One region of the Streptomyces sp. NPDC111520 genome, then DNA from elsewhere that is predicted to be linked to it. Evidence: riboswitches for the same ligand, from Rfam matches in the RefSeq annotation. Region 1 holds a riboswitch; the other holds the start of a gene.

Region 1 (7,063 bases):
GAACGTCGTGTGCCCGGGTTCCCCGCGGTCGGGGAACCCAGGCACACGACGCGCGGCACGGGTGTGGGGGAGTGACGGGAGGTGTGGCGCCGCCGCCTGAACCGGTCGCCGGTGCCGGGCCCGGGGGCATCCCGGGGACGGCACCGGCGGCATGGACGTCCCCGAGGGCTCCGGCCGACTCCCTCAGCCCGTCACATCGAGGTCAGTGCCGGGACGGGGCGACGCAGCGGAAGCTGGAGGCGTCGTGCGGGTCGCCGTGGCCGTCGTGGCGGGAGACCTCCGGGTAGCGGCACAGGTCACGGTCGACCTCCTGCCCGGCGGAGTTCAGCAGGGTGGCGGGCAGGGTCCTGGGGGCCTTGCCGTGCTCGACCCGGGTCCCGTCACCGGCGGCTGACCGACGGCAGCCGGGCCGGACGTTCCGGACTCGCGCCCCAGGCCGAAGCCGCTGGCGACCTGGACCGGGTCGTCGCTGTCGGCTCCTCGATCGTCCGCGCGACCGTCCGGGCGAACGTCCCGCAGGGCGCGGCCGCCGGGTCGCCGCCTTCGCCCACACAGACGACCCGCGGCCGGTCGCCCTGCGCCACCAGTACGGCCGCTACCTGCCCCGCGCCTTCTCCGGCCCGGGGCACGCAGCCCGCGAACCTCCACCCGGTCGGGTTCTGTTTGCGACGGCACGCGTCGCAGGCGTGACGATCTCGTTCGCCCGTTTGAGAGCGGCGTTCTGCATCCACGGCCACGTCGCCGGCGTCAAACCTTCGGCACCGCGTCCGCGTCGAGGACGGCCGGAGGCTCCCGCCCTCAGGCCGTTTCGGCGTAGCGCTCTCCCGCGTACGCCCGGATGACCGGGACGACCGCCTCCGCGCCGCCGGGCAGGCGGTCAAGCCGGACCAGGGCGTAAGCCTGGTGGCCGTCCAGCAGATAGCTGTGCGGGAGGTTCGTGGGCGTGCCCGGCAACGGCCACACCACGACCCACGGCCGCGTGTCCCGGCTACCCGGAGACCGGGGTCCGACCGAGACAGCCGCGACCTGCGCCCAGGTGAAGTACTGCTCCTCCTCGGTGAATTCACGCATGCCGATCCCGGCGGGGCCGACCCGCAGCCGCAGGGGCCGGTGCCATCGGAGGAGGGACCGGCCGGCGAGGGGCCAGCAGGCGACGGCACCGACCAGGCAGCAGAGCGCGATGACGGTCACGAAGCCCTCGGTGGGGCGGCTGATCAGCTCCCAGAAGGAGTACGTGAGGACGGCGGCCGCCGCAGCCCACACCACGGCCCAGGTGCCGGCCTGGCGGGTGTCGGCGAAGACCTGCTCGCCACCGGACACATCCCGTTCGGGCCCCGTCACGGCCACCGGGATCGGCGGCCGCACGGAGCGCGGCGCGGTCTCGAAGCGGGCTCCGGCGTGCTCCGCGAGGGCTGCGGTCAGCTCGGAGACGCTCTGGTCCAGGTCCGTGCAGTCCACGAGGGTGTAGCGGATCCGGTCGTCGCCGAAGGTCAGGTCGGGCTTGCGGCGGAGTGTCACGCCAGGTGCGGTCCACAGGGTCAGCAGCGACTTGGGCGACGCGGGGAGCTCGTCGACGTTCTCCGCGGAGTTGGGGACCTGCCGGAGAGAGACGGTGTCGATCTGCTCCCAGGCCAGCTCGGCGTCGTGCAGCGTGATGCCGAACCCGTCGACCCGCAACTGGAAGGGCCGTTTCGCCTTGCGCAGGTCGCGCCACCCCCGGAGGACCGACACCACCGACAGGAACAGGACGAACCACGCGGCCATCGCGCTGTCGCTGCCGGCCGTCGTCCTGCCGTTCGTCTTCAGGTCGGCCAGCCACAGCAGGGCGACCGCCGTCACGATGATCCCCCCGACGAAGAACCGTCTGCCGCGCCGTCTCAGCGTCCGCTCGACCGTGAATTCCATTGCCCCCGCGTTTCCCCTCGTCATCCCGCCCGAACACACCCATGGTGCGGCTCCGCATGCCCGGGTCGCGGGTCCCGGCGACGCGGTGTTGCCCAACCGTGACGCCCGCGAGACAACACCGCCCGGCGGTCGCCCGGGCGGCTCCCGGCGTTCATCCGCGCGCCACGGCATCGTGGTTCTCCAGGCGCAGCGCGCCGGACCGGAGGCAGTTGCTCGTCGGGTGTGCCTCCGGACGTCCCGGAAGGCGTCAGCCGCTGCTCGCCGTTCGCGCCGGGTTCCACCGGCGAAGAATTGCCCGCCCCCGCCGCCGATGCAGGTCGCGATATCGACGCCGCTGGTGCGGTGGTGCCCTCGCCTGCACCACCATCCCCGAGCCCTGGTGAACCGGCTGTCCCGCCCTCGCGGCCTGAGGCCGGAAGCAGGGACCTATGAGCCGAGCAGCCCTCGGATCACCACCTCGCTCAAGGATTCCGTCTTCTGCCGCCACTCCTCCGCCTGAGGTTCCCCCTCCTCGTTCATGCGGCGTACGAGTTGCCTCTGGGTCATGACGACTGCGGGCCCCGTGAGCGCGCTGAACAGGACGTCCATGCTCATGGCCGGCATCCGGCCCGAGGCGATGAGCCGCTGCGCCAGCGGTTCGAGCTTCTCCACGAAGCGGCCGGTGTACTCGCTGTACAGATAGTTCAGGCGGTCGGTCTCGAGAATGGATTCGTCGGAGATTATGCGGTTCGCATGGGGCATGTTCGCCGCCAGGGCGTGGAAGGTCCGCACGACGCACTTGAACTTGTCGACGTCGTCCAGGTCACCGTCGAGGATGGAGCTGAGCCGTTGGACGGGAGCCCTGAGGGCATGGTCGACCGCCGCGCGCCAGAATTTCTCCTTCGAACCGAAGCGGTCGTTGATGAAGTTGTGGTTGACCCCGAGGCGCTTGGCCAGTTCCCGCACGGACGCGCCCGAATAGCCCAGTTCGGCGAAGGCCTCGAGTCCACGCTGGAGGATCTCGGCATCGCTGAGGTCGACCTGCGGCGATCTCGCCCGGCGGCGGTCGTCCCGCGTGTCGTCCATCGCGCCGTTTGCCGGCACTGACACCTCACCCATCCTTCTGACGTCTCATCGGCCGAGCGGCCGAATCCCAGCTGGTGGCCGGAAGTCACGCCACCTGCGCCGCGGTGCGCCACCACCCTGACGGACTTCGGGGCTCGAGCGGCCTCGGGAGGCGGCGCCCCATCGAACATTACCGCCGCACGTCGCTGAAAGCCGACAGAGGTCCGACGGTCGCGCAGTGGCCTGACCTGGGAGGTCCGGGAAGCGCGCTGCAGCAGGGGCTGCCTGTCTGACAGCTGTCAGGGCCGGGTAATCTGACAGCTGTCAGGCGCCGGGTCGACCGCGCCTGCTTCTACTGTGAGGAGTCCTGGATGAGTCTTCCCATGCTGCAGATGGACACCGACGACCCTCGCTGGACGAAACGTGGAGCCATCCACGTGCCCGCCGGCGAAGGCATCACCAAGTGGGTGTCGGACAACGTCTACTCGGTCAAGGTCCACACCGACAACACAGACGGACACCTGGGCTTCGTCGAGGCGGACATACCGCCCGGCGCGGGGCCGGTGGCGCATGTCCACAACCGCAACAGTGAAGCCTTCTACCTGCTCGACGGCGAACTCGAGTTCCTCAACGGCGACGAGAAGATCATCGCCCGATCGGGGGACTTCCTGTACGTCCCGCCCGGCATCCGCCACCGTTTCCTGAACAAGAGCACCCGTCACGCCAAGATGCTCTTCCTGTTCACCCCCGGCGGCCCCGAGGCCCTCTTCATGAGGGGCGACGAGCCCGTACCCGGTGTGCCCGCCCCCTTGTGGGACGCCCAGCGATTCGCCGATTACGGGGAATCGCTCGCCGATCTGGACATCGACTCACCCGTGATGCCGGAAAGCTGAACCGGCCCCCTGACGCTCACACCTTGGGGCCTTGCGGGCGCTCAGTTGCCCGTCAGGCCCCAAGGGCCCTGCCCCCGTCGCTGCGGCTCTGCGTGCAGGTAGGGCAGGCCGCACCACGGACCGATGACCGGCACCCATCCCTTGAGGGCCGGACGTGGGAGGACCGTTCGGAGGGATCGTGGGCGATGCGCCCGGTGCCGGCTGCGCGTCGGGTGCGCCTCCGTCCCGGAAGGCGTCAGCCGCCGCTCGCCGTTCGCGCCGCCCAGCGATCCTCCACCCTGGCGAGGCGCCAGTAGGCGATCGCGACGGCCCACACGGCCACGAACAGGCCGACGATCACGTAGCCGACGTTGTCGAGGTCGAGTCCCGCCACCCAGCCCGTGAAGCCGTCCGTCATGTCGAGCTTGTCGTGCAGGACACCGATGAGCTCGATGGTGCCGATGAGGAAGGCGACCGCGATCGACAGACCGGTGATCGTGAGGTTGTAGTAGACCTTGCGGACCGGGTTGGAGAACGCCCACTGGTAGGCGAAGTTCATGAAGGTCCCGTCGAGCGTGTCGAACAGGCTCATGCCGGCGGCGAACAGCAGCGGCAGGCAGAGGATCGCGTACCACGGCAGTCCCGCCGCGGCCCCGCTGCCGGCCATGACCATGAGCGCCACCTCGGTGGCCGTGTCGAAGCCCAGCCCGAACAGGAAGCCCAGGGGGTACATCTGGCCCGGGCGCGTGATCGCCTTCGTCAGCCGGCCCAGGATCCTGTTCATGAAGCCGCGCGAGTCCAGGTGCGCCTCGAGTGCGGACTCGTCGAAGGACCCCCGGCGCATGCTCCTGAAGACCCGGAGGATGCCCAGCAGCGCGACGAGGTTGAGCGCGGCGATGGCGTAGAGGAAGGTTCCCGAGACGGTGGTGCCGACCAGCCCGAGCGTCTGGTGGGTGCCGGAGTCCTCGTCGGCGAGGGTGCCGGCGAGCTGCGTGCCCCCGGCGACGAGGGCCGCCAGCGCCACGACGACGCTCGAGTGCCCGAGGGCGAACCAGAAGCCCACCGAGACGGGCCGCTTGCCGTCCGCCATGAGCTTGCGCGTGGTGTTGTCGATGGCGGCGATGTGGTCGGCGTCGAAGGCGTGCCGCATCCCCAGCGTGTACGCGGTGATGCCGAGGCCGAGACCGAAGGCCTTGGAGCCGACCTCGTAGTGGTTCGGCACCACGAGGAGGAAGAGGATCCCGAAGGCGACGACGTGCAGAGCCACGATCACCGCCATCAGGCCGACGGTGCGGACGGTGTCCTCGCGCCGCCAGCGGAAGGCCCCGGGCAGGTCGGATGTGGGCAGGGTCATGCGGTCACGCTCCAGCACCTCGTGGATCACTTCGTGAGATGCCGCGGCCGGTCTCCTGGCTTACGGGCGAAGCGCGCCCGCCTCTGCCTTCCCGGCCTTGGTGAGGCCAGTGGCACCGCCGATGGCGGAAGAGGCGGGAACTACCCGATCACAGTGGCGAGGGCCGCTCCGGAGTGAGCTTGTGTCAGCTGTCACCGGTCTTCCCGAGCACCGCGGCGCAACCACCCTAGATTCCCTGGTGGGAGGCCTGCAAGGCTCCGGGACCGGAGGGGTTGAAGATCACATCCGGGCCTGCGGAGGCGTCGCCCGTGCACCCCGTGCCCGACCGGCGGCCCGCCCGTGCCGGCGGCTCCCCGCCGCAGGCGGACGGACCCGTCCGGCGGTGGTGCTCGGTGTGCCGCTGCCGACGGCCGACGATAAACTCAGGCCGACAAGCCGCACGCTCCGGAGCAGGTACGTCGCCGGGTCCGTCTCCCCCCGCCCTTTGGCGCCGCGCACACGATTCGGGCGCTCTTGGCATCCCCGGGGTCACCGGGCCGGCGAAGTCCACGGACGGATGGCGCAACAAGGCGAGGCGGCGCTGACGCCGCGATCCCCATCGGACGGATCCACGTGAACCCACAGAATGCCGGCACCTCCCCTACGGCGACCAGTCGCTGGTTCCGGACCATCAGGCCCGCTCCGGCCCCCACGCTGCGACTCGTGTGCTTCCCGCACGCGGGAGGAACCGCCAACTTCTTCCGTCCGTGGAAGGGTCTCGTACCCGAAGGCGTGGAACTGCTCGCCGCCCAGTACCCGGCGCGCGAGAGCCGCTTCCTGGACGCTCCGGCCGAGACGATGGACGAGCTGGTCGCGGACCTCGCCGGCGCGTCCCGTGAACTTTTCGACGTCCCTGTCGCCTTCTTCGGACACAGCATGGGGGCGTCCGTCGCCTATGAGCTCGCCACTCGCCTGAGGGAGGAACACGGGCGGACCGTGACCGCACTGTTCGTGTCGGGACGCGGCGGCCCGGGGAAGGAGCGGAGGAGGCCGGGGCTGGCGGACGCGGGCGACGAGGAGCTGATCGCGGACCTGTCCGAGATGGGCGGCACACAGGCCGAGGTGTTCCGCGACCCCGCGTTGGTCGAGCTCGTGCTGCCCGCGATCCGCGCGGACTACCGCCTGCTGGAACGCTACGACGCCCGCGTTCCCGACGAGGACTCCCGTCTCGACGTTCCCGTTGTCGCGTACTACGGGAACGGTGAGAAGGACCTCGATCACGAATCCGTCATGGCGTGGTCGGCGATCACGAGGGCGAGTTTCGATTTCCGGTCCTTCGAAGGCGGCCATTTCTACCTCGTGGAAGAAGCCGACAGCCTCGTGAGGGACCTCCTCGCACGGCTCCGGACAGCGAACTGATTCCTGCTGTCCCGGTGGAGCGTGGGGCCCACGCGCGATCCCGCGCGTGGGCCCCGGATGTCACTTCGAACGCCCCGTCAGGACGGCGGCCAGTACGGCCCCCACCTGAAGCAGGGGCCCGGGCCTGGTCATGTCGTTGTGCGAGGCGGCGACAGGATGGATGTGCAGGCTCCCGTCGACGTAGGGCGCCCACCGCCGGATGACTTCCTCCTGCGGGTACCCGGTACCGGTCGCGGGGAAGTGGAGGACGTCTCCGGTGAAGTGTCCCGGCGTGGCGCGCCGGACCATCCGCCAGTTGTCCCGGGTGTTCCGCACGACCCCTCGGACGTGGTCCTCGGTCAGCTCCCGCAGGTCGGCCATCTCCTCCTTGATGATCTCCAGTGCCCCGGGCACGGTGAGCGGTTGTCCCGCGGTGTCCACCGTGAGCCCCAGGGCGTGCAGGAGCTGGACCAGGACGGTGTGGTCGTCGGCCTCTCCATGGACGGCGTCG
Region 2 (7,063 bases), on a different contig from region 1:
AGCGCGACCGCAAGGACGCGCTGAAGCAGATGGCGGAGTCGACCCCGAAGTACGAGACGGTCCCGAACGACTGATCGGCCGCGGCGGCACCGCGGACCGGCCTCGCCCGGCGCGCGGTGCCCGAACCCGTGTGGGACCGGCGTCGTGGCACGAGGCAAGTGGCTGGGCTGAGCTGCGGTACCCCGGAGGAGGACCGCATCATGACCACCCAGCCCGAGCACCACGGGGCAGAACTCATCGCACGGCCGGTGAGGACGTCCGACGCACTCCGCACGGCACTTGCGCAGGTGGCCCCGCACCGCCTCGCGGAGATGGAGCGGCAGAAGAACGAGGCGATCGCCCTCTCCGTCGACCCGGGCTCGATCGAGCCGCTGCGCGGACTCCTCACTGCGTGGGCCGTCCACGTCGAGATCGCCCGTGACCTCGACACTGCGGGACGCCTGCGCTCGGCGGAGCACGCGGCCCGGACGCTTGACCGGGACGATCCGGCGTGGACGGCGGCCATGGCCGAGATTCGGGCGATCTTCAACCAGGCCCGCACGGCGGTGGGTCAGTGAGCTGGTCCTGGGAGTACGAGCCCAGCGAGGAGTACGTGGTCGGCGGGGCGAACCCGGCTCCCGGACGACTGATCGACGCCTGCCGTTAATCTGTGTGTTCCCGGCGTGATCACGTCGGGGACGAACAGGGGAGGGACATGCGACACAGAGCGCTGACGGCCGCCGCGGCGGGCGCTGCGGCGATGGTCGTCCTGACGGCGCCGGCCGCGCACGCGGAGGGGCGGGGGGACATCCGCGTCATCAAGACGGTGGTGGACCACGGCACCAATGTGATCGTCGGGACGAAGAAGGCCATCGAGTTCCCGATCGTCATGACGATCAGGGACAACTCGGGGGTCAAGAAGGTCTCGAGGGTGGGTGCCATCAACGTGAAGAACGGGTGGGGCCCCGGCGACACCTTCGACACCCGCTGCGTGAAGAAGAGCGCCACCACGTCGGTGTGCACGGGTACGTTGACGATCTACCCGGAGTGGATCCGTCCGTCGGTGGTGGGTGATCCGGACTGGAACGCCAACCAGGTCGCGGGCGTCTGGCGGGTCGACGCCACCGTGCACGCGAACGACGGCGACTACTGGATCAGCGACAACATCGCCCGGTTCAAGGTGAAGCGCGCCTCGGTGCTCACCACCGACGCCGGGCCCGAGCCGGTCGTCAAGGGGCGCACCCTGACCGTCAAGGGCAAGCTCACGCGGGCGAGCTGGCAGAGCCTGAAGTACTGGGGCTACGCCGGGCAGCCCGTCAAGCTGCAGTTCAAGAAGGCGGGTTCCACGAAGTGGAGCACCGTCAAGACGGCCACCACGAGCAGCACCGGTGGCCTGAGCACCAAGGTGACCGCCACCGCGGCGGGCAGTTGGCGCTGGTTCTTCCCGGGCACGACCACGACGGCCCAGGTGACCTCGGCCGCCGACGCGGTCGCCCTGAAGTGACCGCGGGTGGGGCCCGGCCGATGCGGCCGGGCCCCACCCCCCGCGGTGCGGGGACGCGCGGATCAGAAGTCGTCGTCGAAGGAGACCGTGCCCTCGACCGCCACCTGGTACGCGGAGGCGCGGCGCTCGAAGAAGTTGGTCAGCTCCTGGACGTTCTGCAGCTCCATGAAGGAGAACGGGTTCTCCGAGCCGTAGCGGGCCGGCAGGCCGAGGCGGACCAGGCGCTGGTCGGCGACGCACTGCAGGTACTCGCGCATGGAGTCGGTGTTCATGCCGGGCAGGCCGTCGCCGCACAGGTCGCGGGCGAACTGGAGCTCGGCCTCGACGGCCTCCTCCAGCATCGCGGTGACCTGCTTGACCATCTCCTCGTCGAAGAGGTCGGGCTCCTCCGCGCGGACGGTGTCGACGACGTGGAACGCGAAGTCCATGTGCATCGACTCGTCGCGGAACACCCAGTTGGTCCCGGTGGCGAGCCCGTGCAGCAGGCCGCGCGAGCGGAACCAGTACACGTACGCGAAGGCGCCGTAGAAGAACAGGCCCTCGATGCAGGCCGCGAAGCAGATCAGGTTGAGCAGGAAGCGGCGGCGGTCCGCCTTGCTCTCCAGGCGGTCGATGGACTCCACCGAGTCCATCCAGCGGAAGCAGAACTGCGCCTTCTCGCGGATGGAGGGGATGTTCTCCACGGCCGCGAACGCGGCCGTGCGCTCCTCGGGATCGGGCAGGTAGGTGTCGAGCAGCGTCAGGTAGAACTGGACGTGCACGGCCTCCTCGAAGAGCTGCCGCGACAGGTACAGCCGCGCCTCGGGGGAGTTGATGTGCTTGTAGAGCGTCAGCACGAGGTTGTTGGCCACGATCGAGTCGCCGGTGGCGAAGAAGGCGACCAGCCGGCCGATCATGTGCTGCTCGCCGGCGGACAGCTTGGCGAGGTCGGCGACGTCGGAGTGGAGGTCGACCTCCTCCACGGTCCAGGTGTTCTTGATGGCGTCGCGGTAGCGCTCGTAGAAGTCCGGGTAGCGCATCGGACGCAGGGTCAGTTCGAAGCCCGGGTCGAGCAGGTTCTTGGTGGAGCTCATCACTGGCAGGCCTCGCAGGACTCGGGGTTCTCAAGGGAGCAGGCGATCGCGTCGGCGTCGGGCGTCGTCGCCTGCACGGGGATGGGGGCGGCCGCGCGGGCGGACTGGGCGATGCGCGTGGCCGGGCGGGAGCGCAGGTAGTACGTCGTCTTCAGGCCCTGCTTCCAGGCGTACGCGTACATCGAGCTGAGCTTGCCGATGGTGGGCGAGGCCATGAAGAGGTTGAGCGACTGGCTCTGGTCGAGGTACGGCGTACGGGCCGCGGCCATGTCGATCAGGGCGCGCTGCGGCAGCTCCCAGGCGGTGCGGTACAGCTCGCGGACGTCCGCGGGGATCCAGGTGAAGCCCTCGACGGAGCCGTTGGACTCGCGCAGCGCGTCGCGGGTCTGCGCGTCCCAGACGCCGAGCTTCTTCAGGTCGGCCACCAGGTAGGAGTTGACCTGGAGGAACTCACCGCTGAGCGTCTCGCGCTTGAAGAGGTTGGAGACCTGCGGCTCGATGCACTCGTACACGCCGGCGATCGAGGCGATCGTGGCGGTCGGGGCGATGGCCAGCAGCAGCGAGTTGCGCATGCCGGTGGCGGCGACGCGGGCGCGCAGCGCCTCCCAGCGCTCCGGCCAGTTCTCCGCGGTGTCGTAGTGGTCCGGGTGCAGCACCCCGCGGGCGGCGCGGGTCTGCGACCAGGCCGGGTGCGGGCCGTGGCGCTCGGCCAGGTCGCAGGAGGCCTCGTAGGCGGCGAGCATGATGCGCTCGGCGATCCTGGTGGAGAGCACCTTGGCCTCGGCGGAGTCGAAGGGCAGCCGCAGCTTGAAGAAGACGTCCTGCAGGCCCATCGCGCCCAGGCCCACCGGGCGCCAGCGCTCGTTGGAGGCGGCGGCCTCGCGGGTCGGGTAGAAGTTGATGTCCACGACGCGGTCGAGGAAGGTCACGGCGGTGCGGACGGTGGCGTCCAGCCGCTCCCAGTCGATCGAGCCGTCCTCACCCACGAACGCACCGAGGTTGACCGAACCGAGGTTGCAGACCGCGGTCTCGCCGTCGTTCGTGACCTCCAGGATCTCCGTGCAGAGGTTGGAGGAGTGGATGACGCGGCCGGGCTCGGCGGTCTGGTTGGCGGTGCGGTTGGAGGCGTCCTTGAAGGTCATCCAGCCGTTGCCGGTCTGCGCGAGGGTGCGCATCATGCGGCCGTACAGCTCCCGCGCCGGGAGGGTCTTGCGGGCCAGGCCCGCGGCCTCGGCCTTGCGGTAGGCGGCGTCGAACTCCTCGCCCCACAGGTCGGCCAGCTCGGGCACGTCGGCGGGGGAGAACAGCGACCAGGTGCCGTCGGTGTCGACACGGCGCATGAACTCGTCCGGGATCCAGTGCGCCAGGTTCAGGTTGTGGGTGCGGCGCGCCTCCTCGCCGGTGTTGTCGCGCAGTTCCAGGAACTCCTCGATGTCCGCGTGCCAGGTCTCCAGGTAGACGCAGGCCGCGCCCTTGCGGCGGCCGCCCTGGTTCACGGCGGCGACGGAGGCGTCGAGGGTGCGCAGGAACGGGACGATGCCGTTGGAGTGCCCGTTGGTGCCGCGGATCAGCGAGCCGCGGGAGCGGATGCGGGAGTAGGACAGACCGATGCCGCCGGCGTGCTTGGACAGCCGGGCCACCTGGTGGTAGCGGTCGTAGATGGAGTCCAGCTCGTCCAGCGGGGAGTCCAGCAGGTAGCAGGAGGACATCTGCGGGTGCCGGGTGCCGGAGTTGAAGAGCGTGGGGGAGCTGGGCAGGTAGTCCAGCCGGCTCATCAGTCCGTAGAGCGCCGCGACCTCGTCCACCGAGCGGCTGGTGCCGTCCTCGGCCAGGCCGCAGGCGACGCGGAGCATGAAGTGCTGCGGGGTCTCGACGACCTGGCGGGAGATCGGGTGGCGCAGAAGGTAGCGGCTGTGCAGGGTGCGCAGGCCGAAGTAGCCGAAGCGGTCGTCGGCGCCGTCGGCGAGCGCGGTGTCGACCAGGGCGTCCAGCCGGCCGGCGTGCTCGGCGACGAAGGCGGCGGTGCCGTCGGCGATCAGGCCTTCGCGGTGGCCCACGGCGATGGACGCGGAGAAGGAGACCGCGCCCTCGCCCGCCGCCTCGTCGGCGATGGCGAGGGTGAGCAGACGGGCGGCGAGCCGCGAGTACTGCGGGTCCTCCGCGATCAGTCCGGCGGCGGCCTCGGTGGCCAGCGCCCGCAGTTCCGCCTCGTCCGCGGCGGCACTGCGGCCGCGCAGCGCGGCGGCGGCGACCCGGCCGGGGTCGGTGTCGGGGAGGTCTGCGGTCAGTTCCGTCAGGGTGCGCAGCAGTTCGGCCCCGGTTGAGGCAGGGTCCGATGCGGTGGCGGGTGCGGCGGGCGCGATGGTCACGTGTGCTCTCTCCCTCGTACGGCGGCGACGCGGAGGAGCGACGGGGCGCACGCGGGGCAGGCCAGGGCATGCCGCGGCGCGTCCGCCGGCCCAACCCGCGAGGCCCGGACACTTCACCGTCCGGACGGCGCGCCGGACGGTGCCGTCGGCAGGTACTCGGACTCGCGGGTATGCCCTGGGGCGCCCGCACACCGTTGCGGGGCAGTCCCGGATTCCCACCGGCTTCCCCTGCGGCGACAGCGGAGTTGAGCATACATCTAGTGGCGCCCGCTGGTGACACCACCAGATGTTGTGTCGACGCGGTTACAGAGCGACGAGTTCACCGGTGCCAGTCGTGGCCGTCGCGGGAGTCGTGGACGTGTCCGGTCAGGGCCGCGAGGGCCAGGGCCAGGAAGAAGACCAGTGCGGTGACCGTGGCGAGGAAGGTTTCCATGCCCTCGACTCTCCTCCTCGCGCGGCCCTGCCGGGAGTGGCAGGACTGACGTGCTACCGCGAAATCCTGCCACGCCCTACGGCCGGTCTGCCATCCTGGAGGCATGCTGCAGAACGTGGCCGTGGTCCTGCTCGACGGAGTCCATCCCTTCGAACTCGGGGTCGTCTGCGAGGTGTTCGGAATCGACCGGTCGGACGACGGTCTGCCGGCCTACGACTTCGCCGTGGCCTCCGCGGAGAGCCCGACGCTGACGACGCCCGCCGGGTTCACCGTCGGCACCCGGCACGGACTGGAACGGCTGGAGGAGGCCGACCTGGTCGCGGTGCCGGCCGGCGACTCCTATGTGGACCGGGAGTACCCGCCGGAGCTGCTGGACGCGCTGAACCGTGCCGTCGGACGCGGGGCGCGGGTGCTCAGCGTCTGCTCGGGGGTCTTCGCGTTGGCCGCCGCCGGCCTGCTGGACGGCCGCCGCTGCGCCGTCCACTGGAAGCACGCGGAGGAACTGGCGCGGCGCTACCCCCGGGTGCGGGTAGAGCCCGACGTGCTCTACGTGGACGAGGACCCGGTGATCACCTCGGCCGGCACCGCCGCCGGGATCGACGCCTGCCTGCACCTGGTGCGCAAGGAGCAGGGCAGCGACGTGGCCAACGCCATCGCCCGGCGCATGGTGGTGCCGCCGCACCGGGAGGGCGGCCAGGCCCAGTACGTCGACCGACCGCTGCCGCGCACCCGCTGCGACACCGTGGGCGAGGTCCTGGCGTGGATGGAACGGCACCTGGACCGCGAGGTCACCGTCGACGAACTGGCCGCCCGGGCGCACATGTCGCCACGCACCTTCGCCCGCCGCTTCCAGCAGGAGACCGGTACGACGCCCTACCGCTGGCTGCTGGGCCAGCGCGTCCTGCTGGCCAGGGAGTTGCTGGAGGGCACCGACGAGACGGTGGACGCCGTCGCCGCGCGCGCCGGATTCGGCAACGCGGCCACCCTGCGCCACCACTTCGCCCGCTGGGTGGGCACCACCCCCCAGGCGTACCGGCGCACCTTCCGCTGCCCGGTGCCGGCCGCCCGTACCGCATGACGACGGGCCGCCACCCCGTCCCAGGGCGGCGGCCCGTGCTCGTGGCCGGTGCGGCGGTCAGTGACCGGCGCCCACCGGCAGGTCCTTCTGCACGCCCGGGTCGCCGGCGTCGGCCGTGAAGTCGGCCTGGCTGGTCTCGTCGACGCCCTCTGGGGCCTTGAGGGCCCGCAGGACGAAGGTGAGGACGACGGTCACCACGACGTTGAGCACGAAGGCGGTCAGGCCGATGTAGCCGATCTGGCCGATGACCGGGATGGTGTCGGAGGAGCCGCCGAAGTGCTTCTGGGCCGGGCTGGCCACGCCGTACGCCACCCAGGTGCCGTAGACCATGCCGACCGCCCAGCCCGCCAGCAGCGCCCAGCGGTGGAACCAGCGGGTGAACAGGCCGCCGACCAGGGCGGGGAAGGTCTGCAGGATCCAGATGCCGCCCAGCAGCTGGAAGTTGATCGCGACCGTCTTGTCCATGGTGAGGACGAAGACCAGGGCGCCGACCTTGACCAGCAGCGAGACCACCTTGGAGACCTGGGTCTCCTGCGCCGGGGTGGCGTCGGGCTTGAGGAAGTCCTTGTAGATGTTGCGGGTGAAGAGGTTGGCCGCGGCGATCGACATGATCGCCGCCGGCACCAG

The links. Region 1 has a riboswitch for cobalamin ahead of nicT (Nickel transporter NicT). Riboswitches for the same ligand answer to the same signal wherever they lie in the genome.
Region 2: another riboswitch for cobalamin. It lies ahead of ACZ7MY_RS32290 (ribonucleoside-diphosphate reductase subunit alpha); the one in region 1 lies ahead of nicT (Nickel transporter NicT).

What each region holds. Positions count from the first base shown of each region.
Region 1 covers NZ_JBVKBW010000004.1:576,514-583,576, forward strand. Annotated here, with positions in the region: partial or broken gene ACZ7MY_RS12140 (tannase/feruloyl esterase family alpha/beta hydrolase) at 203-370, opposite strand; gene ACZ7MY_RS12145 (hypothetical protein) at 799-1,905, opposite strand; gene ACZ7MY_RS12150 (TetR/AcrR family transcriptional regulator) at 2,332-2,994, opposite strand; gene ACZ7MY_RS12155 (cupin domain-containing protein) at 3,333-3,842, shown strand; gene nicT (Nickel transporter NicT) at 4,078-5,175, opposite strand; cobalamin riboswitch at 5,204-5,405, opposite strand; gene ACZ7MY_RS12165 (thioesterase II family protein) at 5,788-6,573, shown strand; gene ACZ7MY_RS12170 (non-ribosomal peptide synthase/polyketide synthase) at 6,634-7,063, opposite strand, start outside.
Region 2 covers NZ_JBVKBW010000017.1:454-7,516, reverse strand. Annotated here, with positions in the region: gene def (peptide deformylase) at 1-74, shown strand, start outside; gene ACZ7MY_RS32305 (DUF6247 family protein) at 201-557, shown strand; gene ACZ7MY_RS32300 (hypothetical protein) at 695-1,483, shown strand; gene ACZ7MY_RS32295 (ribonucleotide-diphosphate reductase subunit beta) at 1,546-2,556, opposite strand; gene ACZ7MY_RS32290 (ribonucleoside-diphosphate reductase subunit alpha) at 2,556-4,925, opposite strand; cobalamin riboswitch at 5,056-5,215, opposite strand; gene ACZ7MY_RS32285 (GlxA family transcriptional regulator) at 5,462-6,436, shown strand; partial or broken gene ACZ7MY_RS32280 (sodium:solute symporter family transporter) at 6,494-7,063, opposite strand, start outside.